Regions from separate parts of the Caulobacter sp. SRI_014 genome, predicted to be linked through region 1. Evidence: predicted binding sites of a transcription regulator. Region 1 holds the regulator's gene; the other holds the start of a gene.
What was found. Region 1 encodes LexA, which represses DNA repair genes until DNA is damaged. Its sites were predicted from a motif close to ATGTTCNCNANNTGTTCT; they were not measured.

Region 1 (14,257 bases):
GTGCGGGCCCGGGTGCGGCCCTCGCTCTCCTGCGCCGGGCCGGTCCAGCCGGTGGCGGTGAAGGTGCGGGCCCCGAGCAGTTCGGCGGCCTGGTCGATGGAGACCGCCAGGTCCGGCCCGGCGATGACCGCGTGATAGTCGTTGAGCGGCGCGCCCAGCGCCTGGGCCGCGCCACCCCGCCGCTGGTGCGGCAGGAAGCCGACCACTGTGCCGTTCCGATGCAGCACGGCCAGCCTGGCTTCCGGCGCGACCTGGCCGGCGACAGCGGTGAAGTCGGGATGGAAGAAGGGCGATTCAAGCGCCGTGTTGCTGGCGGTCCAGCCCAGCCATAGCGAGCGCTCGGCGGGGCTCAAGGCCTCCGTCCCGACGATCTCGACCTGTAGCTGGCGACCCAAAACGAAACCCCTTCAGTCTTTCTGACCGAATTCCCGCAAGCGGTGTGCCAGTTCGCTTTACGGGAGGGGTGACGAAGGTCGGGTTAAGGAACGGGCTATTTCAGCGGGATCTTCGGCAGCAGCGTCCCGTCGGCGGTGTTGTGGTTGATAACGTTGTCGCCGTAGGACCGCACGAAGGCCGTGCTCTCGATGACCACGTCATTGCCGGTGATGGTCAGGCCTCGGATCAGCACCTCGGTGCCGAACACGTCCGCCTTGATGGCCACGCGGTTGTCCGCCAGCGTCGAGCGCACGATGGTCACCTTGGCCGTGCCCGCCGCCTTCACCGCCGCGCCGTTGCCCGGGCCGGCGCCCTTGAAGCCGCGAATGACGGTGTTTTCGATCAGCACCGACTTGGCGGCGACGATGTTGACCCCGTTCAGGCCATCACCCTTGCCCTCGATGATCAGGCCCCGGATGTAGACCACGGCGGTCGGCGAGTTGATGGTAATGCCGTTGGTCAGGCTGGCCAGGATGCCGCCCTCGTTGCCCTCTGCGACGATGCTGATCGACTTGGTGATGGTCACCGCCCCGAACCCGCCTGGATCCAGCACGCTGATCTCGCCGCCGGCGGCTGTCTTCGAGATGGCCCCCGCGAAGGTCTTGCACGGCGCGGTGCGGCTGCACGGATTGACGTCGTCCCCGACCCCGGACACCCAGGTCCGGCTCGCCTGGGCGGCGGCGGGTGAGGCGACGAGCGCGGCGCCCATCAGGGCGGCCACAACGATAAGCAGACGCTTGATCATGGGAAGTCCCTCCAACCGAGACCTCATGAGCGCACATCTTGGGGCCAACGCCAACTCCCGATCCCGGGGACGCCTCCTCAGGGCGCGAACACCTCGATCGCCGCCGGCCGCACGATGAAGTGGGCGGGGGTTTCGGTGACGATGTCGCCGTCGACGTTGATCGGTCGCGGCGTCCGGGTTCGAACGTCGAACTCCACGCATTTTGAGGTCTGGACCTCGGCCCAGAGGCCGTGGCGGCCCTGACGAAAGGCGCCGAACAGGAGGGCAAGCTTCCACACGGCGCGGGGTTCCAGGCTGTAGAGGTCCAGGTGGCCGTCGGCGATGCTGGCCTCTTCGTGAATGATCGAGCCTCCGCCGTAGTGACGCCCGTTGCCGATGGCGACCTGCAGGGTCCTGACGGCGACGGTTTCCTGTCGATTGATGATCTCGGCGTCGAAGGGGCGGGCGGCGAACAGCACCTCCATGGCGCGGATCGCGTAGGCCAGCCGGCCCCAGCGCCGCTTGCTCTCCGCTGTCAGCCCCCGGGCCAGGTCGGCGCTCAGTCCAAGGCTGGCGACATTGAAGAAGGCGTGGCCGTTCACCTCGCCCATGTCGATGCGCTCTGTCCTTCCACGCACGATGATGTCGGCAGCCGCGCTGAGGTCCAGTGGCAGGCCAAGCGTGCGGGCCAGGTCGTTGGCGGTCCCCAGCGGGAGGATGCCCATGGGAAGGCCGGCCTGCAGCAGGCCCCGCGCCGCCGCCGCGATGGTGCCGTCGCCGCCACAGACGATCACGAGGTCGATCTCGGCTGCGCGCCGCACGATATCGGGCGAAACCTCGGCAGGTGAGGTGAACTGCTCGACGGTGACGTCGATGCCGCCGGCGGCGAGCCGCGGGACCAGGCCCAGCGCCTGCGGACCCCTGCGGGCATTGGGATTGACCAGCATGAGGGCGCGGCGACGCGGCGGCGAAGGCGGGGGGTCAACAGTCACAGGCGGCACTGTACAGATTTCCGGCCGCGAGGGCGCTCTCCCCCCGGCGTCGATCCGACAATAGCAAAAGGGCCCGGATTTCTCCGGGCCCTTCGCTTCAGTCAGCCGTGAGGCTGAGAGAGATTACTCGACGATCTTGGCCACGACGCCGGCGCCGACGGTGCGGCCGCCTTCGCGGATGGCGAAGCGCAGGCCCTGGTCCATGGCGATCGGGGTGATCAGCTCGACGTCCAGTTCGGCGTTGTCGCCCGGCATGATCATTTCCACGCCTTCGCGCAGCTTGATGATCCCGGTCACGTCCGTGGTCCGGAAGTAGAACTGCGGACGGTAGTTGGTGAAGAACGGGGTGTGACGGCCGCCCTCTTCCTTGGTCAGGATGTAGGCTTCAGCCATGAACTTGGTGTGCGGGGTGATCGAACCCGGCTTGCACAGAACCTGGCCACGCTCGACGTCTTCACGCTTGGTGCCGCGCAGCAGAACGCCGACGTTGTCGCCCGCTTGACCCTGGTCGAGCAGCTTGCGGAACATTTCGACGCCGGTGCAGGTCGTCTTCTGCAGCGGACGGATGCCGACGATCTCGACTTCCTCGCCAACCTTGACCACACCCTTTTCGATACGGCCGGTGACCACGGTGCCGCGGCCCGAGATCGAGAACACGTCTTCGACCGGCATCAGGAAGGGCAGGTCAACCGGGCGTTCCGGCTGCGGGATGTAGGCGTCAACCGAGGCCATCAGGTCCAGGATGCGCTGTTCGCCGATTTCCGGGGTCTTGCCTTCAACGGCGGCCAGGGCCGAACCCTTGGTGATCGGGATGTCGTCGCCCGGGAACTGGTAGGACGACAGAAGCTCACGAACTTCCATCTCGACGAGCTCGAGCAGCTCTTCGTCATCGACCATGTCGACCTTGTTCATGAACACGACCAGAGCCGGCACGCCGACCTGACGGGCCAGCAGGATGTGCTCGCGGGTCTGGGGCATCGGGCCGTCGGCGGCCGACACCACCAGGATCGCGCCGTCCATCTGGGCGGCGCCGGTGATCATGTTCTTCACATAGTCGGCGTGGCCGGGGCAGTCGACGTGGGCGTAGTGACGGTTGGCCGTCTCGTATTCCACGTGCGCGGTGTTGATGGTGATGCCGCGGGCCTTTTCTTCCGGCGCCGCGTCGATGTCGGCGTAGGACTTGGCGGTCGCGCCGCCCGACTTGGCCAGCACCATGGTGATGGCCGCGGTCAGCGTCGTCTTGCCATGGTCAACGTGACCAATGGTGCCGATGTTGCAGTGCGGCTTGTTACGTTCGAACTTTTCCTTGGCCATCGTCTCTATACCTTCGCGCCGGCGGGCGGGTTTCTGTGATCGGGAACTGGAGCGGGTACCGGGAATCGAACCCGGGTATTCAGCTTGGAAGGCTGCTGTACTACCATTGTACTATACCCGCTTATCCGGCAGGGCGCCGAAACTCCCATTGGTCAGCTTGGAAACCGCTCGTCGCGAAGGAATGCCTGCAGCGCGTGGTGGGGGAAGAAGGACTCGAACCTTCGAAGCTTTCGCAGCGGATTTACAGTCCGCCCCCTTTGCCGCTCGGGACATTCCCCCAGCGCGCATGCAGGCATTTCCTTGGCGGCGCGGCCCCTTCCGTCGTAACGGGAAGAACCAGGGCCCCAAAAGGAGCGCGTCTTATAGTGTCCTCATCCCGGGAACGCAACGACCGGAAACAACCCTTTCGCGGAAACTCGCAAAAGGGCGAAAAGCCAAGCCACACAAGGGGTTCAGGCCGCCCGAGCGGTCCGGACGGCAAGGATTGGCTGTGGGGCGTGCATGCGATCGAGGCCGCTCTGGCGAATCCCGCGCGGGGCAAACCGCGCCGGATCATCGCCACCGCCGACCGCGCCAAACAGCTGAACGCCCGCTTTGGCAAGCTGGAGGTCGAGATCGTCGAGCCGCGTGACATCGACCGCGCCCTGCCCCCCGGCGCCGTGCACAACGGCGTGGCCATGAAGCCCGATCCGCTGCTGCCACTCTCTATAGAGGAGATCGGCGATCCGGCGTCCGGCATGCTGGTCATGCTCGACCAGGTGACCGATCCCCAGAACGTCGGCGCCATCTTCCGCAGCGCCGCCGCGTTCGGGGCAAGGGGCGTCATCCTGCAGGATCGCAATGCCCCGGCCCTGACCGGCGCCCTCGCCAAGGCGGCGGTCGGCGCCGTCGATAAAATTCCGCATGCCTCGGCGGTCAATCTCTCGCGGGCGCTGGAGACTCTGAACGAGATGGGCTGGCGCATCGTCGGCCTGGCCGGGGAAGCGACCCAGACCCTCGAATCCGCCCTCGACGGCTCCCCCACCGTTATTGTCATGGGTTCGGAGGGCGAGGGCCTGCGACGACTGGTCGCCGAACACTGTGACGTGCTGGCCAAAATCCCCATGCCCGGGGGGTTCGAGAGCATAAATGTGTCAAACGCCGCCGCTATCGCACTCTATGAGTGCAGCCGCATTCGCGCTCCGGGGGAAGAGGTTACCCAAAAGTGAATTTTCCCTTTTGACTTCGCCTCAAGGCGTGATTTGCTCCGGCTTCCGTTGCCGGCGAGCGAATTATCGCCGGAGACATATCGCGATGGGTTCGGGGGTTCCGGTGGCGAACAAGTGGTTGATTTCAACGGCATATGCCGTGTCGTGCGTTGCGTTGCTTGGCCTTACCGGCTGCGGCGGTAGCGCCCCCGACGATGGCTACGCTGGTCCAGCGCCGTCGTCCTACGAGGAAAGTCGCCCGACAGGCGAATTGATGGGCGGCAAGCCCACCTCGCCTCCCCCGACCGACGGTCTGGCCGGTGGCCCCGCCGTCCGTGGCATGGCCGCCATCCCCAACCCGGAGAACCTGCCGCTCGAAGAGCGCCGCCGGATCTATGGCAACAAGTACGATCACCTGAAGTACCGCCCCCTGCCCGGCGCCGGCGACTACGCCCAGGCACAGCCCGGCAAAGGCGGCGCGAAGGCCCCGTCCAAGGCCCTGCGCTCCTACCGCAACGCCCAGGGCATCTGGGTGGTCCACAACGACCCCATCGCCAACCCCGAAGACATGACCGCCGCCGAGCGCCGCCGCATCTACGGCAAGCGCTACGCGCCGGGGCCGAAATCGAGCCCCAAGCGCAGCTGGACCGTCTGGAAGCCTAAGGCCAAGGCCGCCCCGAAGGTCGCCGCCGCTCCGGCCGCCAAGGCTCCGCCGCCCAAGGTGGTGGTCGCCAAGCCGGCGCCGCCGAAAGCCGCCGTCGCTCCGGCCAAGCCCAAGGTCGCCGCCGCTCCCGCGCCCAAGCCCGTCGTGAAACCGGCCCCGGCGCCGGCCAAGGTCGCGCCGCCGGTCGTCGCCAAGGCCGCGCCCGCTCCGGCCCCCGTGGCCAAGCCGGTCGTTCCGCCGCCGGTCGCCAAGGCCCCGGCCGCCGCACCTGCCAAGCCGATCGATCCCAAGATGGCCGCCCTGTCGACGGCGGTCAGCGCCGAAGCCATCAAGGGCGCCACCCTGACCGTGCCGGACAGCCTGGCCAAGGGTGAGGAATCCAAGGTCACCCTGGCCCTGCCGGTCAATCTGCTGGACGTCATCCAGTCGGAAGCCGCCAAGCTGGGCCTGACCAAGGCCGCCAGGAAGTCTGAAGTCTCCGCCACCCTGACCGGCGAGGGCTACACGATCACCCCGAACGCCGCCCAGACCCAGGCCCTGAAGAAGGGCGAGGCCGCCACCTTCAACTGGCAGGTCAAGCCGGGCGACGGCGAGAAGACCCCGCTGAAGGCCACCGTCGAAGGGGCCCTCAAGGGCCAGAAGGGCGCGCCGAAGACCTTCTCCATCGCCACCCTCGAGCAGGTGGTCGCCAACACCATCGAAACCGGCAAGTCGCAGGCCAAGAAGCTGGGCTTCAACCTCGACAAGCTGGCCATTCCCGGCCTGAAGCCGATCAAGATCGGCGAGACCGTCATCCCGCCGGGCGCCACCACGGCCGCCATCATCGCCTTCGTCATCGGCCTGATCCTGTTGGCCATGGCCCGCAGCGGCGCCGGTCGCCGGGCCCGCGACGAGCGTCGCCGCAAGTTCCGCACCATGACCGACTACGGCCGCGTCGAGCCGGAAGCGACACCGGAGAAGGATCATTCGGTCAATCCGATGATCGCCGCCGCCGGGGGCGCCGCCGCCGGAGCCGCCGCAGCCATGACCTTCGGGCATCATGACGACGACCACGGCAAGGCCGAGGCGGTGCATGACGACCACGGCGCCGACCATCACAGCGACACCGCGCCGATGACCTTCCACAGCGAAGAGTCGCACGACGCCCACGCGGACCATGGCCATGGCGATCATGGTCATGCGGCCCCGGCCCATGACGACCACGGGCATGGCGCCCACGCCGCGCCGGCCGACCATGGTCACGACGCCCATGCCGCCGCCCCGGCCCCCGACGCGCACGGCCACGACGCCCACGGCCATGACGGCCACGGTCACGACAATCACGGCCACGCCGCCGATGCTCATGGCCATGACGACCGCGGCCACGCGGCTCACGACGATCACCACCATCGCGAACCCGAGCACGCCTGAGGGCAATTCGGGACGCGACCTGAAAAACGTCAGCCGTCGGTCCTTGCAAGGGATCGGCGGCTGACGCATTGAGGGCCCATGTTAGAGAGCATTCTTGGACCCGACCTGGCGAGCGCGGGCGCCGCCCTCCTCCAGGTCCTGATGATCGATCTGGTGCTGGCCGGCGACAACGCCGTCGCCGTCGGCCTGGCCGCCGGCGGCCTGCCGCAGGAACAGCGCAAGAAGGCCATTCTCTACGGCCTGATCGCCGCCGTGGCCCTGCGCATCGGCTTCGCCCTGATCACCGTGCAGCTGCTGGCCGTCATCGGCCTTCTGCTGGCCGGCGGCGTGCTGCTGCTGTGGGTCTGCTGGAAGATGTGGCGCGAGATGCGCGACACCGCATCCGATGGCGAGGAGCAGGCTCAGGCCGCGCTGGACGACGACCCGAACACGGTGCCGCAGGTCAAGCCGGCCAAGTCGTTCAAGTCCGCCTTCATCCAGATCCTCATCGCCGACGTCTCGATGAGCCTGGACAACGTCCTGGCCGTCGCCGGCGCCGCCCGCGAGCACCCGGGCATCATGGTCTTCGGCCTGCTGCTCAGCATCGCCCTGATGGGCGTGGCCGCCACCTGGATCGCCAAGCTGCTGCACAAGCATCGCTGGATCGGCTACGTCGGCCTGGCCATCGTGCTCTACGTGGCCCTGCACATGATCTGGGAAGGCCATCGCGAGGTCGTCGCCCGCACCCGCAACGAGGCGGCGTATAACGCGGTGGTCCCGGGCTTCATGGACATCACCCCCGCCGAGGCGGCCAAGTACCGCCAGGAAGGGCCGCCCAAGGCCCACTAGCCGGCGGGAATATCCACCCGCGATTTGGGCAGGTCCCCGCCCGGCGCCGGCGCGGTCAGCATGGCGAAGGCCAGGGCCAGCGAAGCCACGGCCAGCAACGCCCCCGCTCCGATCGCCGCCCAGGTCGAGTCTTTCGGCAACGGCGGCTTCAGCAGGCCGCGCGCATAAGCGATGGCCTCGGGCTCGATAGCCGTGGGGTGAACGGGCAGCGCGGAATCGGCGGGCATCGGCCAATCATCGCCGCCCGCCCCCGCAAAACAAGTCCCCCATCGGCGCGGCCGGCCCTCTTCCAGTTTTTCGGCGCCGGCTTCAACGAATGCGCCCGTTCCCCTCGCCCATCATCCCCGCTAGAAGCGACCCATGATCCTGGTGATCGATAACTACGACAGCTTCACCTACAACCTCGTCCATTACCTGAACGAGCTTGGGGCCCAGACGCTTGTCCGGCGCAATGATGCGCTGACCGTGCAGGAGGCGCTCGGCCTTCGCCCGGCCGCCATCCTGCTGTCGCCCGGTCCCAAGGCCCCGGCCCAGGCCGGCATCTGCCTGCCCCTGCTGCGCGGCGCCCCGGACGACATGCCCATATTCGGCGTCTGCCTGGGCCACCAGGCCATGGGCGAGGCCTACGGCGGCGATGTGATCCGCGCCAAGTCGATCATGCACGGCAAGACCAGCCCGGTGCTGCACGAGGGGGCCAGCGTCTTCAAGGACCTGCCCAGCCCCTTCACCGCCACCCGCTATCACAGCCTGGCCGTCGACCGCGCGACCCTCCCCGCGGAACTGGAAGTCACCGCCTGGACCGAGGACGGCGAGATCATGGGCCTGGCCCACAGGACCCGCCCCGTGCACGGCGTGCAGTTCCACCCCGAAAGCATCGCCACAAACTGCGGCCACCAGCTGCTGGGCAATTTCCTCGATCTGGCCAATGTGCCCCGAACGGCCATGGTCTAAGAACAGCCGTGGTCTAAGACATGTCCGACGCCTTCAAGCCCCTCCTCGCCCGCCTGGCGGACGGCCAGACCCTGTCGGAATTCGACGCCGAGGAGTTCTTCGCCGCCTGCCTGCGCGGCGAGCCGACCCCGGCCCAGATCGCCGCCGCCGTCACCGCCATCCGCCTGCGCGGCGAGACGGTGGGCGAGCTGACCGCCTGCGCCCGCGCCATGCGCCGCGCCGCCGTCACCCTCGATCATCCCTACGAGGTCGTGGATACCTGCGGCACCGGCGGCGATGGCCTGCACACCTTCAACATCTCCACGGCCAGCGCCCTGGTCGCGGCCGGCGGCGGCCTGAAGATCGCCAAGCACGGCACCCGCGCCCTCAGCTCCAAGTCCGGCTCCTCGGACGTCCTGGCCGCCCTCGGGGTCAAGATCGACGCCGGCCTCGAGCAACAGCGCAAGGCGCTGGACGAGGCCAATATCTGCTTCCTGTTCGCCCCCGCCCACCACGGCGCCATGCGCCACGTGCTGCCGGTCCGGGCGGAGCTGGGCTTCCGCACCATCTTCAATCTGCTGGGTCCGCTATCGAACCCGGCCGGCGCCAAACGCCAGGTGCTGGGCGTCTACGACCCTCGCCTGCTGGAGCCCCTGGCCCGCGTCCTGGGCGCGCTCGGCGCCGAGCGGGCCTGGACCGTCCACGGCTCGGGCATGGATGAGATGACCGTCACCGGCCCCACCATGGTCTGCGAATGGCGCGACGGCGGGGTGCGCAACTTCAACATCACCCCCGACGCGGTAGGCCTCCAGAAGCACAGCCTCGACGAACTGACCGGCGGCACGCCGGAGGTCAACGCCGCCGCCCTGACCCGCCTGCTGGACGGTGAGAAGGGGGCCTACCGCGATGTGGTGCTGCTCAATGCCGCGGCCGCCTTCCTGATCGGCGACAAGGTCGAGACCCTGCGCGAAGGGGTCGAGCTGGCCACCGCCGTCATCGACGACGGTCGCGCCAAGGCCGCCCTGGCCGGCCTGGTCGCCGCGACCCACAGCTGATGGCCGACATTCTCGCGAAGATCGCCGCCTACAAGCGCGAGGACGTCGCCGCCCGCAAGGCCGCCCGGCCGACGGTCGACGCCAGCGGCGCCACGGCCCCGCGCGGATTCCGCAAGGCGCTGGAGGCCAATTCCGGCGACCGCCTGGCCCTGATCGCCGAGATCAAGAAGGCTTCGCCCTCCAAGGGCCTGATCCGCGCCGACTTCGACCCGCCGGCCCTCGCCCGCGCCTATGAGGCCGGCGGCGCCGCCTGCCTGTCGGTCCTCACCGATGGTCCCAGCTTCCAGGGCGACGACGCCTACCTCGTCGCCGCCCGCGCCGAAGTCGCCCTCCCCTGCATCCGCAAGGACTTCCTGGTCGATCCCTGGCAGGTCGCCGAAAGCCGCGCCCTCGGGGCCGACGCCATCCTGGTCATCATGGCGATGATCGACGACGCCCTTGCCGCCGACCTGATGGCCGAGGCCGCCCGCCACGGCATGGACGCCCTGGTCGAGGTCCACGACGAGGCCGAACGCGACCGCGCCCTTGCCCTCGGCGCTACGCTGCTGGGCGTCAACAACCGCGACCTGCGCAGCTTCGTCGTCGACCTCGCCGTCACCGAGCGGCTGGCTGTCGATCTGCCGGCGGACATCCTGCTGGTCACTGAAAGCGGCGTCTTCACCGCCGACGACGCCCACCGCATGGCCCGCGCCGGCGCCCGCGCCATGCTAGTCGGCGAAAGCCTGATGCGGCAGGCGGATGTCACCGCCGCCACCCGCGCCCTGCTGGCCTGAAATAAACTCCGGGCGAAATTCAAGGCCCTGATTTTCCGGGCCTCCGGGCCATCCCGCCGCGTAGGCCGGCGCGATCACAAACAGACCAACAATCCCCGCGCCCGGACCCACGCCTCACCTACGCCGGAGCCTACGCGCCCCGCCGGTCGGCCAACATCAAAGCCACCGCTTCCTCAGTGTTTTCAACGCCTGCCCCCGAGGGCCGCCCATGGCGCCCGCCGATCCCGGCTATAATGGTAAGCCGCTTCGATAGGGCTCAGCCCGCTGCCGCCGTCCGCAGCGGGGCCACGCTCGCGGGCGGCGCCGCGCGCCGCCCCATGGTCCAGTTGCCGCAGACCCGAACCTTCGGGTTCGGCGCCGACCAGATCTCCCCGCTGTCGTCCAGCGCCACCACCCAGATCAGATGATGCTCCTGACCATAGTCGATGACCGCAAACGCATAGCCGTTCCCTTTGTCCTGGACGGTGACGGGCAGGCAGGGATTGAGTTGGGTGAACATGAAGCACGCGGCCGCTGATGGGGACTGATCAACGGCGGAAAATTCCGCTTGTTCCTATGTCGGATGAGCAACGCGGTTAACTTGACATCAAGAAAGAACACCTAGAGAACATCCATATCGTTTGCGATTTGTTCCCACTGAATCGCGCCTGGAGAGCCCGCCCATGCTGACCCGCAAGCAGCACGAACTTCTCATGTTCATCCACGAACGGATCAAGGAATCCGGCGTCTCGCCGTCGTTCGACGAGATGAAGGACGCCCTGGACCTGGCCTCCAAGTCCGGCATCCACCGGCTGATCACCGCCCTCGAGGAGCGCGGCTTCCTGCGCCGCCTGGCCCATCGGGCCCGCGCGCTGGAGGTGGTCAAGCTGCCGCAACAGGCGACCACCTCGGCCCCGGCCGGCGGCCGCCAGACCTTCAAGCCCCAGGTCGTCGAAGGCTCCCGCGCCGCCATGAGCGGGCCCGAGCCGGCCAACGATGTACGCGAGCTGTCGGTGCTTGGCCGCATCGCCGCCGGTGTGCCGATCGACGCCATACAGCACGAACGTTCCGTCATGCCGGTGCCCGAAGCCATGCTGGGCGCCGGTGAACACTATGTCCTGGAAGTCGACGGCGACTCGATGATCGAGGCCGGCATCCTTGACGGCGACTACGTCGTCATCCGCCGCACCGACCAGGCCACCAGCGGCGAGATCGTTGTCGCCCTGGTCGAGGGCGAGACCGCCACCCTGAAGCGCCTGCGCCGCAAGGGGGCCTCCATCGCCCTGGAGGCCGCCAACCCCAAGTACCAGACCCAGATCTACGGCCCCGACCAGGTGGCCGTGCAGGGCAAGCTGGTCGGCCTCATCCGCCGCTATCACTGATAGTCCAGGGGCGCCTGCCGCGTAGCGGCTGCGCCCAGACGATCCGCCAGCCCTGCCCCTGGCGGTAGAGTTCGGCGGAGCCGCCCTTCCTGAAGTCGGCGGCGCTCAGGATCAGGTCGGACCGGCAGCCTTGCGGAGCCTCCGACCGGAACACGACAACCCTGGCCGCGCACAGCTCGGCCAGGGTTTTCTCATCCGGGACCCGGCGCTGATTCCATTGCGCCACCTCCCCCAGGCACCGGCGGCGATTGCAGTCGAAAAGGTCCGGGGAATCCACGTCATCCAGCGTCAACCCGCGCCTGCGGGCCCAGACCTCCAGGGCGAAGCGCCGACTTTCCGGCCGGGCCGGGATGGCCTGCTCGCCCCGACGGATCGCCAGGGCTGAGCCATCGGAGGCGATCCACAGGTCCGGCGGCGCGGGTCTCGGCCAGAGCGCGACGGTCAGCGCCAGGGGGACACCCAACCAGCGGAGGCGTCCCTGCCACAGGCAAAGGATCAGGATGCCGAGGAAGGCGACCGGTAGGGTCCAGGCCGGGCCGCTGGCGACGGTGACCTGCGCACCTGGCGTTTGAGCCGTCTGACCGGCGATGGCCAGCATCAGGTCGATCGACCAGCCGGCTACGGCGAGGAACGGTCCGCCCAAGCCCAGCGGCTCCAGCGCGGCGCCGAGGGCAAGAAAGGGCATCATCACGAAGCTGGATATCGGCGCGACCAGCAGGTTGGCCACCAGTCCATAGGAGGCGACGCGGTTGAAATGGTGCATGGCGAACGGCCCCGTCGCCAGACCGGCGACTAGGCTCATCGCGATGCTGGCTCCGATCCAGACGGCGACCGCCTGCGGAAAGCGGATCCACCAGGGGGTCGAGATCTCCTTCACCGGGTTGGGCAGACGTTCGACCAAGGCCACCAGGGCGGCGGTGGCGGCAAAACTCATCTGGAAGCCGGGCTCGGTCGCGGCCTCTGGATAGAGGATCAGGATGACCATGGCTGCCACGGCCAACGCATCGAGGCTGATGGCCCGCCGGTCGAACAGGACGGCCAGAAAGGCCACACCGGCCGTGATCGCCGCCCGCACAGCCGGCGACGGCGCGCCGGAGACGACAAGGTAGGTGGCCACCGCCGCCATGCCGAGGACGGCAGCGGTCTTCTTGCCGTTGATACGCAGGGCCAGCCAGGGCCAGGCGGCGATCAGCAATCGGGCCAGAGCGAAGGCGAAGCCCCCGACAATGGCCATGTGCAGGCCGGAAATGGAGATGATGTGCGCCAGCCCCGAAGCCCGCATGGCGTCGGTCTGCTCTTTGGTTATCCAGGCCTCGTGGCCGGTGACCATGGCCGCGCCCATGCCGCCGGCGTGCTCGCCCATCTGGTCGACGATGCGCCGAGCCAGGCTCCAGCGCATGGCGTTGACGCCCATCGCCCATCGCAGGGCCAGCGGCGGCTCGGCCAGGGCGATGGCCTGGGGCTGCGACACCGCGAACCCGACGCCGCCGACCCGGTCGAACCAGGCGTCGCGGGCGAAGTCGTACGAGCCGGGGCTGGACGGCGGCGGCGGTGGACCAAGGCCGGCGCGCAGGCGGATGGACTGGCCCGGCCCGACGACCGCACCCTCATCGACGGTCAGGCGGACGCGGTACGGCAGTTCATTTTGCTCGAGGCCCTCGATCCGCGTCGGCGCGATCAGCAGCCGGCCGCCGCTGGAGCCCGGACTGGCGACGTCCAGCACCCAGCCCTCGACCACGGTCGGCTTTTCGAAGTCGGGGGAGACAGGCGCCCGCACCAGCTCGGTGCGGACCTTCCCCGCGACCCCGCCCAGCACCACCAAGGCCGCGAGCCCGGCCAGAAGGAACCAGCCGCCGCCGCGCGTCAGCCGGTTCACGGTCCAGGCTCCCGCGACCGCCGCGACGCCGAGCAGCGCCGCCAGCCACAACGCCGGCTCGCGCGGCAATCCCATATAGGCGGCGGCCCCCAACCCGAAGGCCACCGGCGCCAACAGCCGCCACCGCGTGCGCTGGGCCATCACCTCTTCGAGCAGGGTGGGACCGCCCCGAATCCATGTGCTAAGACGCCCGCCCAATCGAGCGGTCCGAGATCCGATGTCCTCTGCTACCCCCGTTGTCACACGGTTCGCCCCTTCGCCCACCGGCTCGCTCCATATTGGAGGGGCAAGGACGGCGTTGTTCAACTCCCTGTTTGCCCGCCACACCGGCGGCAAGTTCCTGTTGCGCATCGAGGACACCGACCGCGAACGCTCGACCGAGGCCAATGTCCAGGTGATCCTCGACGGCCTCCGCTGGCTGGGCCTGGAGTGGGACGGTGAGCCGATCTTCCAGTTCGCCCGCGCCGACCGTCACCGCGAAGCCGTGCAGCAGCTGATGGACGCCAGCAACGCCTACCGCTGCTGGCTGTCCGGCGAGGAGCTGGAAGCGGCCCGCACCGCCGCCCGCGAGGCCGGCCATGCCCTGCGCTCGCCCTGGCGCGACCGCGAGCCGACCGCCGCCGACCTGGCCAAGCCCCATGTCATCCGCTTCAAGGGCCCCAAGAACGGCGACGTCATCGTCCGCGACCTGGTGCAGGGCGACGTCAC
Region 2 (14,257 bases), on a different contig from region 1:
TTGTCAGCATCTCGGCCTGGCGAAAAGTGTAAATAAATCAGTGCGAAAAGACCAACCTGGACCCGTCCGGTCGGCGGCCCAAGAGGTCATTGCGACCGCTGAGCGACCACCCTGGGCGCGGCCGGGAACCACCCTGCGAACAGCCGGACGGGCGTGCGTTTCCATCCGAAGGCGCGGCTCCGGGGTCCGGAGGCTCGTGCGGCCGATGAATATGTCTAGACATATTCATGCAGGCCCCGGCCGGCCGGGGTTTTTCGGGCCCGGCGCTGACAGGGGCGGTGGCGAGGCGTATGGAGCGCCCGATGACCTCGCCCTCCGACATCGGCGCCGATCTCTCCAACTGGCGCAGCAGCCCGTTCAATCGCTGGGCATTCCGCAACATCGACGCGCTGATGCCGACGGCGCCGATCTGGGCCGGGTCGGCCTGGGCGCTGCCGCAGGGCCCGGCCGGGGCCTTGGACGGCTTTGCGCTGAGGGCCGGTGGGCAGAGCCTGTCGCTGGAGGCGGTGCTGGCGGCGACGGCGACCGACGGGATGGTGGTGCTGAAGGGCGGCCGGGTGGTGTTCGAGACCTACGCCAACGGCCTGGGCCCGCATGACCGGCATATCCTGATGTCGGCGACCAAGTCGGTGGTCGGGCTGCTGGTCGGGGTGCTGGCGGACCAGGGGGTGCTGGATGCGGCGGCGCCGGTCACCACCTATGTGCCGGAGATGGCCAATGGGCCCTATGCCGGGGCGACCCTGCGCCAGCTTCTCGACATGCGGGCCGGGGTGCAGCTGACCGTCGGGCAGCAGCACGCCTACGGCCTGGCGAGCGGCTGGGAGCCGCTGGGGCCGGGCGAGACGACCGGCGGGCTGCATGCCTTCCTGGCCGGGCTGGAGGGTCCGCCGGCCGTGCATGGCGGGCCGTTCGCCTATGTCTCGGCCAATACCGACCTGATGGGCTGGGTCATCGAGCGGGCGTCGGGGCGGGCCTTTTCGGAGCTGGCCAGCGAGCTGTTGTGGACGCCGGCCGGGGCCGAGGACGACGCGGCCGTCACCCTGGACGTCGCCGGCTCGCCGCGCACGACCGGCGGCGTCTGCGCGACGGTGCGGGACTTCGCCCGGCTGGGCCAGCGCATCGTCGAGGACGACCCGATGATCCCCACCGCCTGGATCCTCGACATCGCCACGGGCGGCGACGCCGAGGCCTGGCGCAAGGGCGAGTTCGCCAGGGCCTTCGGCGGCATGACCATGCGCTACCGCAGCGGCTGGTACGTCATCGACGACGCGCCGCAGGTGCTGTTCGCCATGGGCATCCACGGGCAGAACCTGTTCCTCGACCGCGCCAACGACATCGTCGTGGCCAAGGTCTCGTCGCTGCACGACGCCATCGACGGCCGGGCCATCGGGCTCAACCACATGATGTTCAACGAGATCCGGCGGCTGTTGCTCAGCTGACGTCGGCCAGGTCCGCCAGCGCCTCGGCGGCGGCCAGGATCGGCGCCTCCGAGCGCTCGGCGCGGGCCAGGATCAGCGAGCCTTCCAGATTGGTGATCGCCAGCAGGGCGACCCGGTCCGCCGCCGCTTCACCAAGCCCGCTGGCCAGCAGCCGTGCGGCCATCGCTCCCCGCCAGGCGGCGTAGACCTGCCGCGCGGCGGCGGCGATCTCGTCGTCCTGCGCCGCCTGTTCCAGCACCACCGAGGCGATGGGCGAGCCGTCCCGGAAGCCCGAGGCCCGCAGCCAGCCGCCCATCAGCCGGGCGTACTCGCGCAGGAAGTCGCCGGGCCGCGTCCCCGCCGGCAGGGCGGCGATGGTCGCCCGCACCGTCTCCCCGGCCGCCGTCACGGCGGCCGCCCCGATGGCCGACTTGCCGGCCGGGAAGTAGTGGTAGACCGACCCCTTCGGCGCCCCGCTGGCCTCGACGATCTGGGCCAGGCCCGTGGCGGCGTAGCCCTGCCGCCGGAACAGGCGCACGGCGGCGGAGACGATGGCCTGGCGATGCTTGGGCTTGGCGGACATGACTTGCGGTCCCGGGCGTTCTCAGAAACTATATAGACCGGTCTAAATGAAAGCTGAACCGATGCAAACGCCCGAAGGCTTTGAACCCCATTTCCGCAAGAGCGGCCTGACCGATCCCTGGGAGCCGATCTTCAGCAAGGTCGTCCCGGGCGAGGCGGTGATCCTGGGCCTTAGGGTCAGCGAGGCGCATGTGAACAGCCGCGGCCTGGCGCACGGCGGCCTGATCGCGGCCCTGGCCGACAACGCCATGGGCCTGTCCTGCGTCGAACAGGCCGGGCGCGAGGCCCTGTCGGGCCTGCTGACCGCCAGCATGACCACCGACTATGTCGGGGTGGCCAGGCAGGGCCAGTGGCTGGAGTTCACGACCAGCTTCGTGAAGGTCGGCAAGTCGATCTGCTTCGCCCAGTGCTTCGTCACCGCCGACGGCAAGCCCTGCGCGCGGGCCAATGCCACCTTCTCGGTGGTCCGCGCCGCCTGATCCGGGCGACCCTTGTTGCCACAGGTTGGCAACAAGTCCCGTCCGCGACGTTTGTTCGCATCTTGTTCTTGTGTTAATGCCGGTCCTGAGCACTACATATTGCCGTTGCGCCGCGACCTTCGGGCCGGCTTCTGCGTTCTCGGGACATCATGGCCGAACAGCTGAACTTCATCCGCGTGCGCGGCGCGCGGGAGCACAATCTGAAAGACGTCAGCGTCGATATCCCGCGCGGCGAGCTGGTGGTCATCACCGGCCTGTCCGGGTCGGGCAAGAGCTCGCTGGCGTTCGATACGATCTATGCCGAGGGCCAGCGCCGCTATGTCGAGAGCCTGTCGGCCTATGCCCGCCAGTTCCTGGAGCTGATGAGCAAGCCGGACGTCGACCTGATCGAGGGCCTTTCGCCGGCCATCTCCATCGAGCAGAAGACCACCAGCCGCAATCCGCGCTCCACCGTCGGCACGGTGACCGAGATCCACGACTACATGCGCCTGCTGTGGGCGCGGGTCGGCATTCCCTATTCGCCGGCCACCGGCCTGCCCATCGAGAGCCAGACCGTCAGCCAGATGGTCGACAAGCTGACCGCCCTGCCCGAGGGCGAGCGTATCTACCTGCTGGCCCCCGTGGTCCGCGACCGCAAGGGCGAGTTCCGCAAGGAGATCGCCGAGTGGCGCAAGCAGGGCTATCAGCGGCTGAAGATCGACGGGACGCTGTATCCGATCGAGGACGCGCCCGAGCTCGACAAGAAGTTCAAGCACGACATCGACGTCGTTGTGGACCGGCTGGTCACCAAGGAAGGCCTGGAGCAGCGCTACGCCGACAGCCTGGAGCAGGCCCTGCGCCTGGCCGACGGCCTGGCCGTGGCCGAATGGGCGGAGGCCAAGGAGGGCGAGAAGGAGCCGCAGCGGCTGCTGTTCTCCGAGAAGTTCGCCTGTCCGGTCAGCGGCTTCACCATCGCCGAGATCGAGCCGCGGCTGTTCTCGTTCAACAATCCGGCGGGCGCCTGCCCGGTCTGTGACGGCCTGGGGGCCAAGCTGGCGTTCGACGCCGACATGATCATTCCGGACAAGGACAAGAGCCTGCACAAGGGGGCGGTGTCGCCCTGGGCCAAGGGGCCCTCGCCGCTCTACACCCAGACGCTGCAGGCCCTGGCGCTGCACTACGGCTTCTCGATGGACAAGCCCTGGCACGACCTGCCGGAGAAGGCCCATGAGGTCGTGCTCTACGGAACGGGCACGGAGAAGATCAAGTTCGTCTACGACGACAACGCCCGCAAGTACGAGGTGGTGAAGCCGTTCGAAGGCGTGCTGCCCAACCTCGAGCGCCGCTGGCGCGAGACCGACTCGAGCTGGGTGCGCGAGGAGTTGGGCCGCTACCAGTCCGACACCCCCTGCGAGGCCTGTGGCGGCGCCCGTCTGCGGCCCGAAGCCCTGGCCGTGAAGATCGCCGGCAAGAACATCTCTGAAGTCTCCGGCCTGGCCATCCGGCCGGCCAAGGAGTGGTTCGCCGGCCTCGAGGGCCAGCTGACCGAAAAGCAGATGGAGATCGCCCGGCGGATCCTGAAGGAGATCAACGACCGCCTGCGGTTCCTGGTCGATGTCGGGCTCGACTACCTCAACATGTCCCGCGCCAGCGGCACCCTGTCGGGCGGCGAGAGCCAGCGTATCCGGCTGGCCAGCCAGATCGGCTCGGGGCTCACGGGCGTGCTGTACGTGCTCGACGAGCCGTCCATCGGCCTGCACCAGCGCGACAACACCCGCCTGCTGCAGTCGCTGCAGGGCCTGCGCGACCTCGGCAACTCGGTCCTCGTGGTCGAGCACGACGAGGAGGCGATCATGACCGCCGACTACGTCATCGACATGGGCCCGGCGGCCGGCATCCACGGCGGCGAGATCTGCGCCGAGGGCACGCCGCAGGACATCATGAACAGCCCCAGGAGCATTACGGGGCAATATCTGGTCGGCACGCGCGAGATCGAGGTTCCCGAACAGCGCCGGCCGATCAGCAAGAAGAAGGTGCTGCGCGTCGTCGGGGCGACCGGCAACAACCTCAAGGGCGTGACGGCGGAGATCCCGGTCGGCACCTTCACCTGCATCACCGGGGTGTCGGGCGGCGGCAAGTCGACCTTCACGATCGAGACCCTCTACAAGGCGGCCGCCCGGCGGCTGAACAACGCCTCGGACGCGCCCGCGCCGCACGAGCGGATCGAGGGGCTGGAGAACTTCGACAAGGTCATCGACATCGACCAGAGCCCGATCGGCCGCACGCCCCGGTCGAACCCGGCCACCTACACCGGCGCCTTCCAGCCGATCCGCGACTGGTTCGCCAACCTGCCCGAGAGCAAAGCGCGCGGCTATGGGCCGGGGCGGTTCAGCTTCAACGTCAAGGGCGGCCGCTGCGAGGCCTGTCAGGGCGACGGGCTGATCAAGATCGAGATGCACTTCCTGCCCGACGTCTATGTCACCTGCGATGTCTGCAAGGGCAAACGCTACAACCGCGAGACCCTGGAGATCCTGTTCAAGGGCAAGTCGATCAGCGACGTCCTGGACATGACCGTCGAGGAGGCGGCCGAGTTCTTCAAGGCCGTGCCGCCGGTCCGCGACAAGATGGAGACGCTGAAGCGCGTCGGCCTGACCTATGTGCAGGTCGGCCAGTCGGCGACGACGCTGTCAGGCGGCGAGGCGCAGCGGGTGAAGCTGTCCAAGGAGCTCAGCAAGCGGGCGACGGGGCGGACGCTGTATATCCTCGACGAGCCGACCACGGGCCTGCATTTCGAGGACACGCGCAAGCTGCTGGAGGTGCTCCACGAGCTGGTCGACCAGGGCAACACCGTGGTCGTCATCGAGCACAACCTGGACGTCGTGAAGACCGCCGACTGGCTGGTCGACTTCGGCCCCGAGGGCGGCGACGGCGGCGGCGAGATCGTCGGCGTCGGCACCCCCGAACAGGTCGCGGCGATCCCGGAAAGCTGGACCGGCCGCTACCTCGACGTCCTGCTGAAGCGCCACCGCGACCGGGCGGCCGAGCGGCGCAAGAAGCGGGCCTGAGCCCGATCAGACCCCCGATCAGTCGAAGGCGTTCGGCTGGTCGGTCAGCTGCCTGTAGATGGCGGGCGCGGGGGTCAGGAAGATCAGGTAGCCGAGCGCCGAGCCGAACGACAGCAGGGCGAAATAGATCAGGCTGGCCGGGCTGAACAGCATGCCGATGCTCTCGAAGGTCGGGTTCATCGCCCCGCCCGCCGCCGCCATGCCGAAGGCCAGCATGATGACGACCATGGTGATCGCCAGCACCAGGATGACGACCAGAATGCCGAGCACGCCGGCCAGCAGGTAGGTCCCCAGCAGCGGCCAGAACCGGCCCTTGGTCAGCCGCCAGGAGTCGCGGATCGCGAGGCGCCGCTCGGCGTAGGTGGCCGCGCTGGACAGCGACAGGCGGACGGCCAGGAAGATGCTGGCGAAAATGGCGACCAGGAAGGCCAGCAAGCCGAGAAGCGCCGACAGCGCCGCCCCGCCGACGACATAGCCAAGACCGACCAGCGCGCCGACGGCGATCCAGATGCCCAGGAAGATCACGTTCAACACCACGGCCAGCAGGACCTGGCGCAGCTCGTCGCCCCCCAGCTGCACATAGCCGAAGCCCCGGGTGTCCGACGGGTTGAGCACCAGGCGGGCCGCCGAGGCGTTGAGCAGGCCGGCGGTAACCAGGGAGATGAGAATCGAGGCGCCGTAGGCCGGGCCCATCCTGGCGTAGATGGCCATGATCTGGCCTGGATCGACACTCTCCGGATTGGAGGCCCCGAGGGTGCGGAACTCCTCGAAGGCGCCTCCGGACAGCAGGGTCATGGCGGCGAAGCTGGCCAGCGAACTGATGAAGGCCACCACGGCCCATGCCAGGATGGTACGGGGGTTATGCCGCGCCAGGCCGAAACCGCCCAGCGCCGCGTCGGTCGCCGAAAACTCGCTCATGACATCCTCCCGAACGCCCGTCGCACCGGGCCGCCGCCTTTGGTTATCAGACCGTCCGCCGCGGAGCGATAGGGGGGCGACAGGTCGCGGATGCTCAGTTTGGGCCACAGTGGCATTTCGGGTTCCATCATGTTACGATCGTTAATCCGGTCGGCCTGCAGGGGAGGCCGGTCCTCCTCGATCTCTAGTTGAAGAGTCTCCCATGAAGGTCATTTTCGTCGCTCTCGCTTGCGCGACCCTCGCCACCGCCAGCATCGCCGCCGAAACCGGCAAGCCGGGCGAAGGGGCCAAGCAGGAAGCCAAGAAGGATCCGAACCGGATGGTCTGCAAGAAGACCCCGGTGCTCGGCACCCGCTTCCCCACCAAGGTCTGCCGCACGCAGAACGATTGGGAAAAGCAGGCCGAGCAGGACAAGCGCGACCTGGAAGCCCAGCAGCGCGCCGGCCTGACCACCTGCGCCACCAACCCCTGCAGCTGATCCACCTGTGATCCTGTACGGCGAGCGCAACCCGGCGCCCAATCCGCGCCGGGTGCGGATTTTCGTGGCCGAAAAAGGCATCGACCTGCCCGAGACCCGGGTGGAGATGCGTCGCGGCGAGCACAAGAGCGACGAGCACAAGGCCCGCAACAGCCTGGGCCAACTGCCGACTCTGGTGCTCGACGACGGCACGGCGATTTCCGAAAGCGTCGCCATCTGCCGCTATCTTGAAAGCCTGTATCCCGAGCCGCCGATGTTCGGCGTCACGGCCGTCGAGCAGGCGCTGGTCGACATGTGGATCCGCCGCATCGAGTTCCAGTTGATGACCCCGGTCGGGATGTTCTGGCGTCACGCCCATCCCCTGACCGCCGCGCTGCTGACCCAGTTCAACGACTTCGGCGAATCGAACCGCGAGCTCTATGCCCGTGGCTGCGGCTGGCTGAACAAGGAACTGGCCGCCGGTGGTCCGTTCATCGCCGGCCAGACCTATGGCATGGCCGACATCTGCGCCCAGTCGACCATCGACTTCGCCGCCTTCACCGGGCTGGAAATTCCGGAAACCGCCACCGCCCTGCGCGATTGGCACGCCCGCGTCAGCGAGCGCCCGAGCGCCAGCGCCAACAGCTGATCTGAACGGCTAGACCGCCGCTTCGTGCTCGAGGACGTCGCCGTCCTCGGGACCGTCGGCGTCGGCCGACTCGTCGCTGCCAGCCTCGTCGTGGGGCGGCGAGAGTTCGCGATAGGCATAGACCACCGCCGAACAGACCACGCAGAACAGGATGGTCAGCAGGGCCGACTCATAGACCCGCCACAGCATCGGCCCCGGCCCGAAGAGGTTCAGCAGGCCCTGGTCGCCCGGCATCAGGAACTGCTCGATGCTTTCCGCCGGCAGTCCGATGACAAAGGTGAAAAGGATCGCCAGGACCAGGAAGACGAAGAAGGAGGCCAGCGCCACCAGCAGGGTCCAGATCAGCGCCAGCAATATGCCGGCGAACAACCGCCAGAAGACCCCCCGGGTCATCCGCCAAGCAGCCATCATGTCCAGCCGCTTCTGATCGATGGCGATCGGCGCCGACAGCGACAGCCGGATGACGATGTAGGCCAGCAACAGGAAGGAGACGAGCGGCCCGGCCAGCCTGAGGGTGTCGGCCAGCCCCACGGCCTCCGCCACCGGCCTGGCCACAACCAGGGTCAGGCCGAGCGCGATCCCCGAGGGGATGGCGAAGAGGCTGATGACCAGCAGCATGGCCAGAAACAGCCAGAACATCCGCGCCTCGTCGACGCCGAGGCGGAAGACCGGCCCGTGCGTCTTGCCCAGCATCACCCGGAAGATGGAGGGGGCGACGACGCACAGGCTGGCGAAGGTCAGGAACAGGGCGATGGCCGCGGCGGGCAGCAGCTGCAGGGCCAGGTCCATCAGCATGGCCCAGGACCACTGGAAGTCGCTCTGGCTCTGGAACTCGGTCAGCCGCTGGCGCCAGGGCGACAGGTTGAACAGCGTCGCGGCCAGATTGAGCACCAGCAGCGCAATCATCCACACCGTCACCGGCCGCGGCCGGTCACGGATAAAGCGGAAGCCCTCGAAGGACGCCTGAACGGGCGAAAAGGACATCTTGAACCGATCTATCCCCAGTCTCGGGTCGGCTGATTCGCTTCACCCATCGACAGGCCAAGCTTATGCCAGCATTCGAGATCAACGCGACAGGTCTGGTGGGGGTTCAGAACACCTCTTCCTTGGGCAGCCCCAGCTGGCGGTAGGCGTCGGCCCAGGGCGCGCCCATGATGGTCAGGACATAGCCCTGCACCGCCGTGGCCACGATCAGATAGAGCCCGCCGAAGATCAGCAGGGTCTGGGTCCGCTCCGCCGTGAAGAAGGCGGCGAAGTCCTTGCTGTCGTCCAGCGCCTGCAGAGCCTCGAAGCCGCCGTTGCTGAACAGCAGGAAGGCGCCCACGCCGAACATGGCGCCGATGATGACCATGGCGATCAGCCAGCCGATGATGAAGGCGACAAGGCCCGCGCCCAGCAGCGCCCCGGCGTTGCCCGCCGTCTTCTTCCAGGCTTCAAACAGCAGGAATTCCTTGCGGTCATGGCTCATCGGCAGGCCGATCGAGAAGCGCAGGCATCCCCAGATGACGACCCCAAGCCCGATCAGGGCGACCAGGATGCCGACGATGATCGCCGCTGCGTGCGAGACCCACCACAGCGCCAGCCCGACGACGAAGCCGGCCAGGAAGGGGATGAACATGGCGCAGGTGGCGATGATGTACATGACCAGGCTGGTGGCGACCAACATGACCTCGCCCATGCCGAGCCGCATGTAGAACCAGCTCTTCTGCTCGGGATGCAGCACCGCGCGGAACACCGCGCCGGTGACCAGGCCGTGGACGACCAGCTGGGCCAGCCAACTGATCGGCTGAATGATGTTGATCTGGCTCGACAGCCGCATCATCTCGGCATGATCCGGTTCGACGTTGCTGCCGATCGAGGCGCCGACCGTCTTGAAGATCTCGATCAGCGCCGGCAGCACGAACAGAACCGGCACGACGCTGATAACGGTCGCCACCAGCCCCCAGACGATGGGCGCGACCCAGTTGCGCTTGATGACGCCAAATCCCGCAAACGCCGCTTCGCTGATATCCAGCTGAGCCATATCCGCCTCCCCCGAGGGTCCCACATAGAGGCGAAGGACATCACAGCCGGGGCCCATGCGCCACTGGAAAGCGACCAGCGGCCCTTTGGCGGTTTCCCCATTTCTGTTTCTTTGGGGGCGTCAGGCGACTATCTGTCCGGCCATGACGATGAACCCCATCCACGTAATCGGCGGTGGTCTGGCCGGCTCCGAGGCCGCCTGGCAGATCGCCCAGGCCGGTGTGCCGGTCGTCCTGCACGAGATGCGGCCGGTGCGCGGCACCGACGCCCACCAGACCGACGGCCTGGCCGAACTGGTCTGTTCCAACAGCTTCCGCTCCGACGACTGGCGGTTCAACGCCGTCGGCCTGCTGCACGCCGAGATGCGGCGCTGCGACAGCATCATCATGGCCTGCGGCGACGCCCATCAGGTGCCGGCCGGCGGGGCCCTGGCCGTCGACCGCGACGGCTTCTCGGCCGCCGTGACGGCGAAGCTGGAAGCCCATCCGCTGGTCACCATCGCGCGGGAAGAGGTCGCCGGCCTGCCGCCCGCCGACTGGGACAGCGTCATCGTCGCCACCGGCCCCCTCACCTCCCCCGCCCTGGCCGAGGCGATCCTCAAGCTGACCGGCGAGGACTCCTTGAGCTTCTTCGACGCCATCGCGCCGATCGTGCACCTCGAGTCCATCGACATGGACATCGCCTGGCGCCAGTCGCGCTATGACAAGGAAGGCCCAGGCGGCGACGCGGCCGCCTACATCAACTGTCCCATGAACAAGGAACAGTATGAGGCCTTCATCGACGCCCTGCTGGACGGGCCCAAGGCCGAGTTCAAGGACTGGGAGCACGTCCCCTACTTCGACGGCTGCCTGCCCATCGAGGTGATGGCCGAGCGGGGGCGCGAAACCCTGCGCCACGGGCCGATGAAGCCGGTCGGCCTGACCAACCCGCGCGACCCGACGGTCAAGGCCCACGCCATCGTCCAGCTGCGCCAGGACAATGCCCTGGGGACCCTTTGGAACATGGTGGGTTTCCAGACCAAGCTGAAGCACGGCGCCCAGGCGGACGTGTTCCGCATGATCCCCGGCCTGCAGGACGCGCAGTTCGCCCGCCTTGGCGGCCTGCACCGCAACACCTTCCTCAACAGCCCGCGCCTGCTCGACGAGCAACTGCGGCTGAAGGCCGACAGGCGCCTGCGCTTCGCCGGCCAGGTGACCGGCGTCGAGGGCTATGTCGAAAGCGCCGCCATCGGCCTGCTGACCGGCCGGCTGGCCGCCGCCGAGCGGCTGGGCGCGCCGCTCGAGACGCCGCCGGCCACCACGGCCCTCGGGGCTCTGGCCGCCCACATCACTGGTGGCCACCTGGTCGAGGGCAAGGGCAGCTTCCAGCCGATGAACATCAACTACGGCCTGCTGCCGCCCATGGAGGCTCCGAAGAAGGGCCCCGACGGCGAGAAGATCCCGATGAAGGAACGCGGCCGGGCCAAGAAGCAGCTGATGAGCCAGCGGGCCCTTGATGACCTCGACGCCTGGCTGGGCGCCCGCGCCCTGGCGGCGGAGTAGCGGGATGGGACGGACCCGCGCCATCGCCGGCACGGTGCTGTTCCTGTTCGTGGCCCCGGGGACCGTGGCCGGGCTGATCCCCTGGTGGATCAGCCGCTGAGCCTGGCAGCCCGGCTGGCTGTTCTGGCCGGGCGTGTTGCTGGTCGGGCTCGGCCTGATCGGCCTGTTGCTCTGCTTCGCCGACTTCGCCCTGAAGGGCGGCGGGACCCCTGCGCCCATCGCCCCGACCCAGCGGCTGGTGACCAGCCGCCTCTACCGTCACGTCCGCAACCCGATGTACGTCAGCGTCCTGGCCCTGATCCTCGGCCAGGCGGCCATGGCCTGGAGCATCGACGTCCTGGCCTACGGCATTCTCATCGGTCTGGTCACCCACGCCTTCGTCGTGACCTACGAAGAACCGACCCTGCGCCACCAGTTTCCCGACGACTACACGGCCTATTTCGCCGCCGTGCCGCGCTGGATTCCGCGCCTCCGGGCCTGGCGTCCCTGAGGGCGAGGTTGGGCGCTGGAATCCTGTCCCCGGCGGGGCTAGGGTCCGCGCCAATCAAACACGCCTTCCGGGGACTACACCGTAATGAAGATCGCCTTCCGCCTGCTGGCCGGCGCAGCGCTGGCCGCCGTGATGACTGCCACGCTTGGCTTTGGGGGGGCCGTCGAAGCCCGCCCCTTCACCGCCAAGGACATGGTCACCCTCGACCGGGTCAGCGACCCGCGCGTCTCTCCGGACGGCCGATACGTCGTCTACAGCCTGCGGACCATGGACTACGACGCCAACAAGGCCTCGATGTCCCTGTGGCTGATCGACCTGAAGGCCAAGGACGCCAAGCCGACCCGCCTGGCCGCCTCCGACGGCGGCGCCGCCTCGCCCCGCTGGTCGGGCGACAGCAAGGCCATCTACTTCGCCTCCGGCCGCGCCGGCGGCACCAACCAGGTGTTCAGGCTCGAGGTCGCCAGCAGCGCGGTCACCCAGGTCACCAGCCTGCCCCTCGACGTCGGCAGCTTTGCCGTCTCGCCGGACGGCAAGACCCTGGTGGTGTCGCTGAGCGTCGACAGCGAATGCCCGGAAATCCTCTGCAAGAAGAAGATGCCGGAAGACCTGACGCCCAAGTCCAATGGCGTGGTCCACGACCGCCTGTTCATCCGCCACTGGGACGCCTGGGCCGACGGCAAGAACAACAGCCTGTTCGCCCTGGCCATCGGCGCCGACGGCAAGGCGGCGGAGGCGGCCCAGGCCACCCACCTGATGCGCGCCGTCGACGGTGACGCCCCGTCCAAGCCCTTCGGCGACGACAGCGAATATACCTTCACGCCCGACGGCAAGTCGGTGGTCTACAGCGTCCGCATCGCCGGCAAGACCGAGGCCTGGTCGACCAACTTCGACCTCTGGCAGGTCCCCCTCAGCGGCGAGGGCGCGGTCAATCTGACCGAGGCCAACAAGGCCTGGGACACCGGCGCGGTCTTCTCGCCCGACGGCAAGACCATGGCCTACCGCGCCATGAAGCGGGCCGGCTTCGAGGCCGACCGCTGGCAGATCGTTCTGCGCGACGTGGCCACCGGCAAGACCCGCGAACTGGCCGCCGCCTGGGACCGCTCGGCCGACAGCCTGGCCTGGGCCCCGGACGGCAAGACGATCTACGTCATCGCCCAGGACATCGGCCAGACCCGCCTGTTCGGCATCGATGTGAAGAGCGGCAAGGTCACCGCCAAGACCGGCCCCGGCCACGTCAGCGCCTTCAGCCTGACCCCGACCGGCGCCGTCTACGCGCGCGACGCCCTGTCGGAGCCGGCCCAGCTGTGGGTGCAGGACTTCAAGGCCAAGGCCATGCCCCGGCCGATCACCGACGTGAACGCGGCCCAGCTGAAGGACGTCGACTGGGGCGAGTACGAGCAGTTCGAGTTCGCCGGCTGGAACAACGAGACAGTGCGCGGCTATCTGGTCAAACCGGCCAACTTCGACCCGTCGAAGAAGTACCCGGTCGCCTTCCTGATCCACGGCGGCCCGCAAGGCAGTTTCGGCAACCTGTTCCACTACCGCTGGAACGCCCAGACCTACGCTTCGCGCGGCTACGCGGTGGTGATGATCGATTTCCATGGCTCCACCGGCTACGGCCAGGGCTTCACCGACGCCATCAGCCAGCACTGGGGCGACCGGCCGCTGGAAGACCTCCAGAAGGGCTGGAGCCATGCCCTCTCCAAATACAGATTCCTTGATGGCGACCGGGCCTGCGCGCTTGGCGGCTCCTACGGTGGCTTCATGGTCAACTGGATCGCCGGCAACTGGGGTGAGCCCTGGAAGTGCCTGGTCAACCACGACGGCATCTTCGACAGCCGATTCATGGGCTACTCGACCGAGGAGCTGTGGTTTACCGAGTGGGAGAACGGCGGCACGCCCTGGGAGCCGAATGCAACCTACGACAAATTCAACCCGTCGAACCACGTCGGCAACTGGAAGACGCCGATGCTGGTGATCCATGGCGGCAAGGACTACCGCGTCCCGCCCGAGGAAGGCATCGCCACCTTCACCGCCCTGCAGCGCAAGGGCGTGCCCAGCAAGTTCCTCTACTTCCCGGAAGAGAACCACTGGGTGCTGAAGGCGCAGAACTCGGTGCAATGGCACGACGAGGTGCTGGGCTGGCTCGACCAGTGGACCGCCGAGAAGAAGTAGGCCTCTAGAGGCGGCCCGTCAGGGTCGCCCAGGTGATCCGGAGCCGCTTGCCCAGCGGCCCCGGCCCGCCGCCGCCGGCGTAGCCCTTGGCCAGGGCGGCGTGGGCCACGGCCGGAAAGGCGGCCTGCGGCAGGGCGGCCAGGGCCCCCCGCCCCCGCTTCAGCACATCGGCGACGGCGCGGGCGTCGGCCTGTCCCGAGCGCGCCAGATGCAGCGCCCGCGCCGCGTCGGCCACCTGTTCGACCCGGGCGTCCGGATGCAGGCGCAGGGCGGCCAGGGCCATGACCACGCCGTCGGTCTCGTCGATGCGGGCCAGCAGGGCCTCGTCGTCGGCCGGCGGGTCCAGGGCGTCGATATAGCGGTCCGGCAGGCCCATGACCGTATCCATCGGGAACCGCGCGCCCTTCAGCCCCTCCAGCACCCCATGGCCGCGCGTGTCGCCGGTGGCGAACAGGCCCTGCAGCGCCTCGCGCCACCAGGCC

Region 2: a site for LexA is predicted at 2,531-2,548, ahead of uvrA (excinuclease ABC subunit UvrA). Genes of this name have one in related genera too.

Annotation. Positions count from the first base shown of each region.
Region 1 covers NZ_JBYCZQ010000005.1:44,877-59,133, forward strand. The annotation lists gene AC2YG9_RS12980 (GNAT family N-acetyltransferase) at 1-395, opposite strand, end outside; gene AC2YG9_RS12985 (right-handed parallel beta-helix repeat-containing protein) at 491-1,180, opposite strand; gene AC2YG9_RS12990 (lipid kinase) at 1,258-2,151, opposite strand; gene tuf (elongation factor Tu) at 2,275-3,465, opposite strand; tRNA gene AC2YG9_RS13000 (tRNA-Gly) at 3,513-3,586, opposite strand; tRNA gene AC2YG9_RS13005 (tRNA-Tyr) at 3,661-3,744, opposite strand; gene rlmB (23S rRNA (guanosine(2251)-2'-O)-methyltransferase RlmB) at 3,831-4,673, shown strand; gene AC2YG9_RS13015 (hypothetical protein) at 4,927-6,726, shown strand; gene AC2YG9_RS13020 (TerC family protein) at 6,805-7,554, shown strand; gene AC2YG9_RS13025 (hypothetical protein) at 7,551-7,781, opposite strand; gene AC2YG9_RS13030 (anthranilate synthase component II) at 7,915-8,505, shown strand; gene trpD (anthranilate phosphoribosyltransferase) at 8,526-9,539, shown strand; gene trpC (indole-3-glycerol phosphate synthase TrpC) at 9,539-10,312, shown strand; gene AC2YG9_RS13045 (hypothetical protein) at 10,569-10,811, opposite strand; gene lexA (transcriptional repressor LexA) at 10,975-11,673, shown strand; gene AC2YG9_RS13055 (ComEC/Rec2 family competence protein) at 11,654-13,690, opposite strand; gene gltX (glutamate--tRNA ligase) at 13,767-14,257, shown strand, end outside.
Region 2 covers NZ_JBYCZQ010000010.1:48,028-62,284, forward strand. The annotation lists gene AC2YG9_RS18440 (serine hydrolase domain-containing protein) at 303-1,439, shown strand; gene AC2YG9_RS18445 (TetR/AcrR family transcriptional regulator) at 1,432-2,001, opposite strand; gene AC2YG9_RS18450 (PaaI family thioesterase) at 2,063-2,479, shown strand; gene uvrA (excinuclease ABC subunit UvrA) at 2,629-5,523, shown strand; gene AC2YG9_RS18460 (hypothetical protein) at 5,542-6,441, opposite strand; gene AC2YG9_RS18465 (hypothetical protein) at 6,644-6,919, shown strand; gene AC2YG9_RS18470 (glutathione S-transferase family protein) at 6,927-7,547, shown strand; gene AC2YG9_RS18475 (hypothetical protein) at 7,557-8,531, opposite strand; gene AC2YG9_RS18480 (hypothetical protein) at 8,638-9,570, opposite strand; gene trmFO (methylenetetrahydrofolate--tRNA-(uracil(54)-C(5))-methyltransferase (FADH(2)-oxidizing) TrmFO) at 9,713-11,110, shown strand; gene AC2YG9_RS18490 (methyltransferase family protein) at 11,247-11,600, shown strand; gene AC2YG9_RS18495 (S9 family peptidase) at 11,685-13,775, shown strand; gene AC2YG9_RS18500 (squalene/phytoene synthase family protein) at 13,780-14,257, opposite strand, start outside.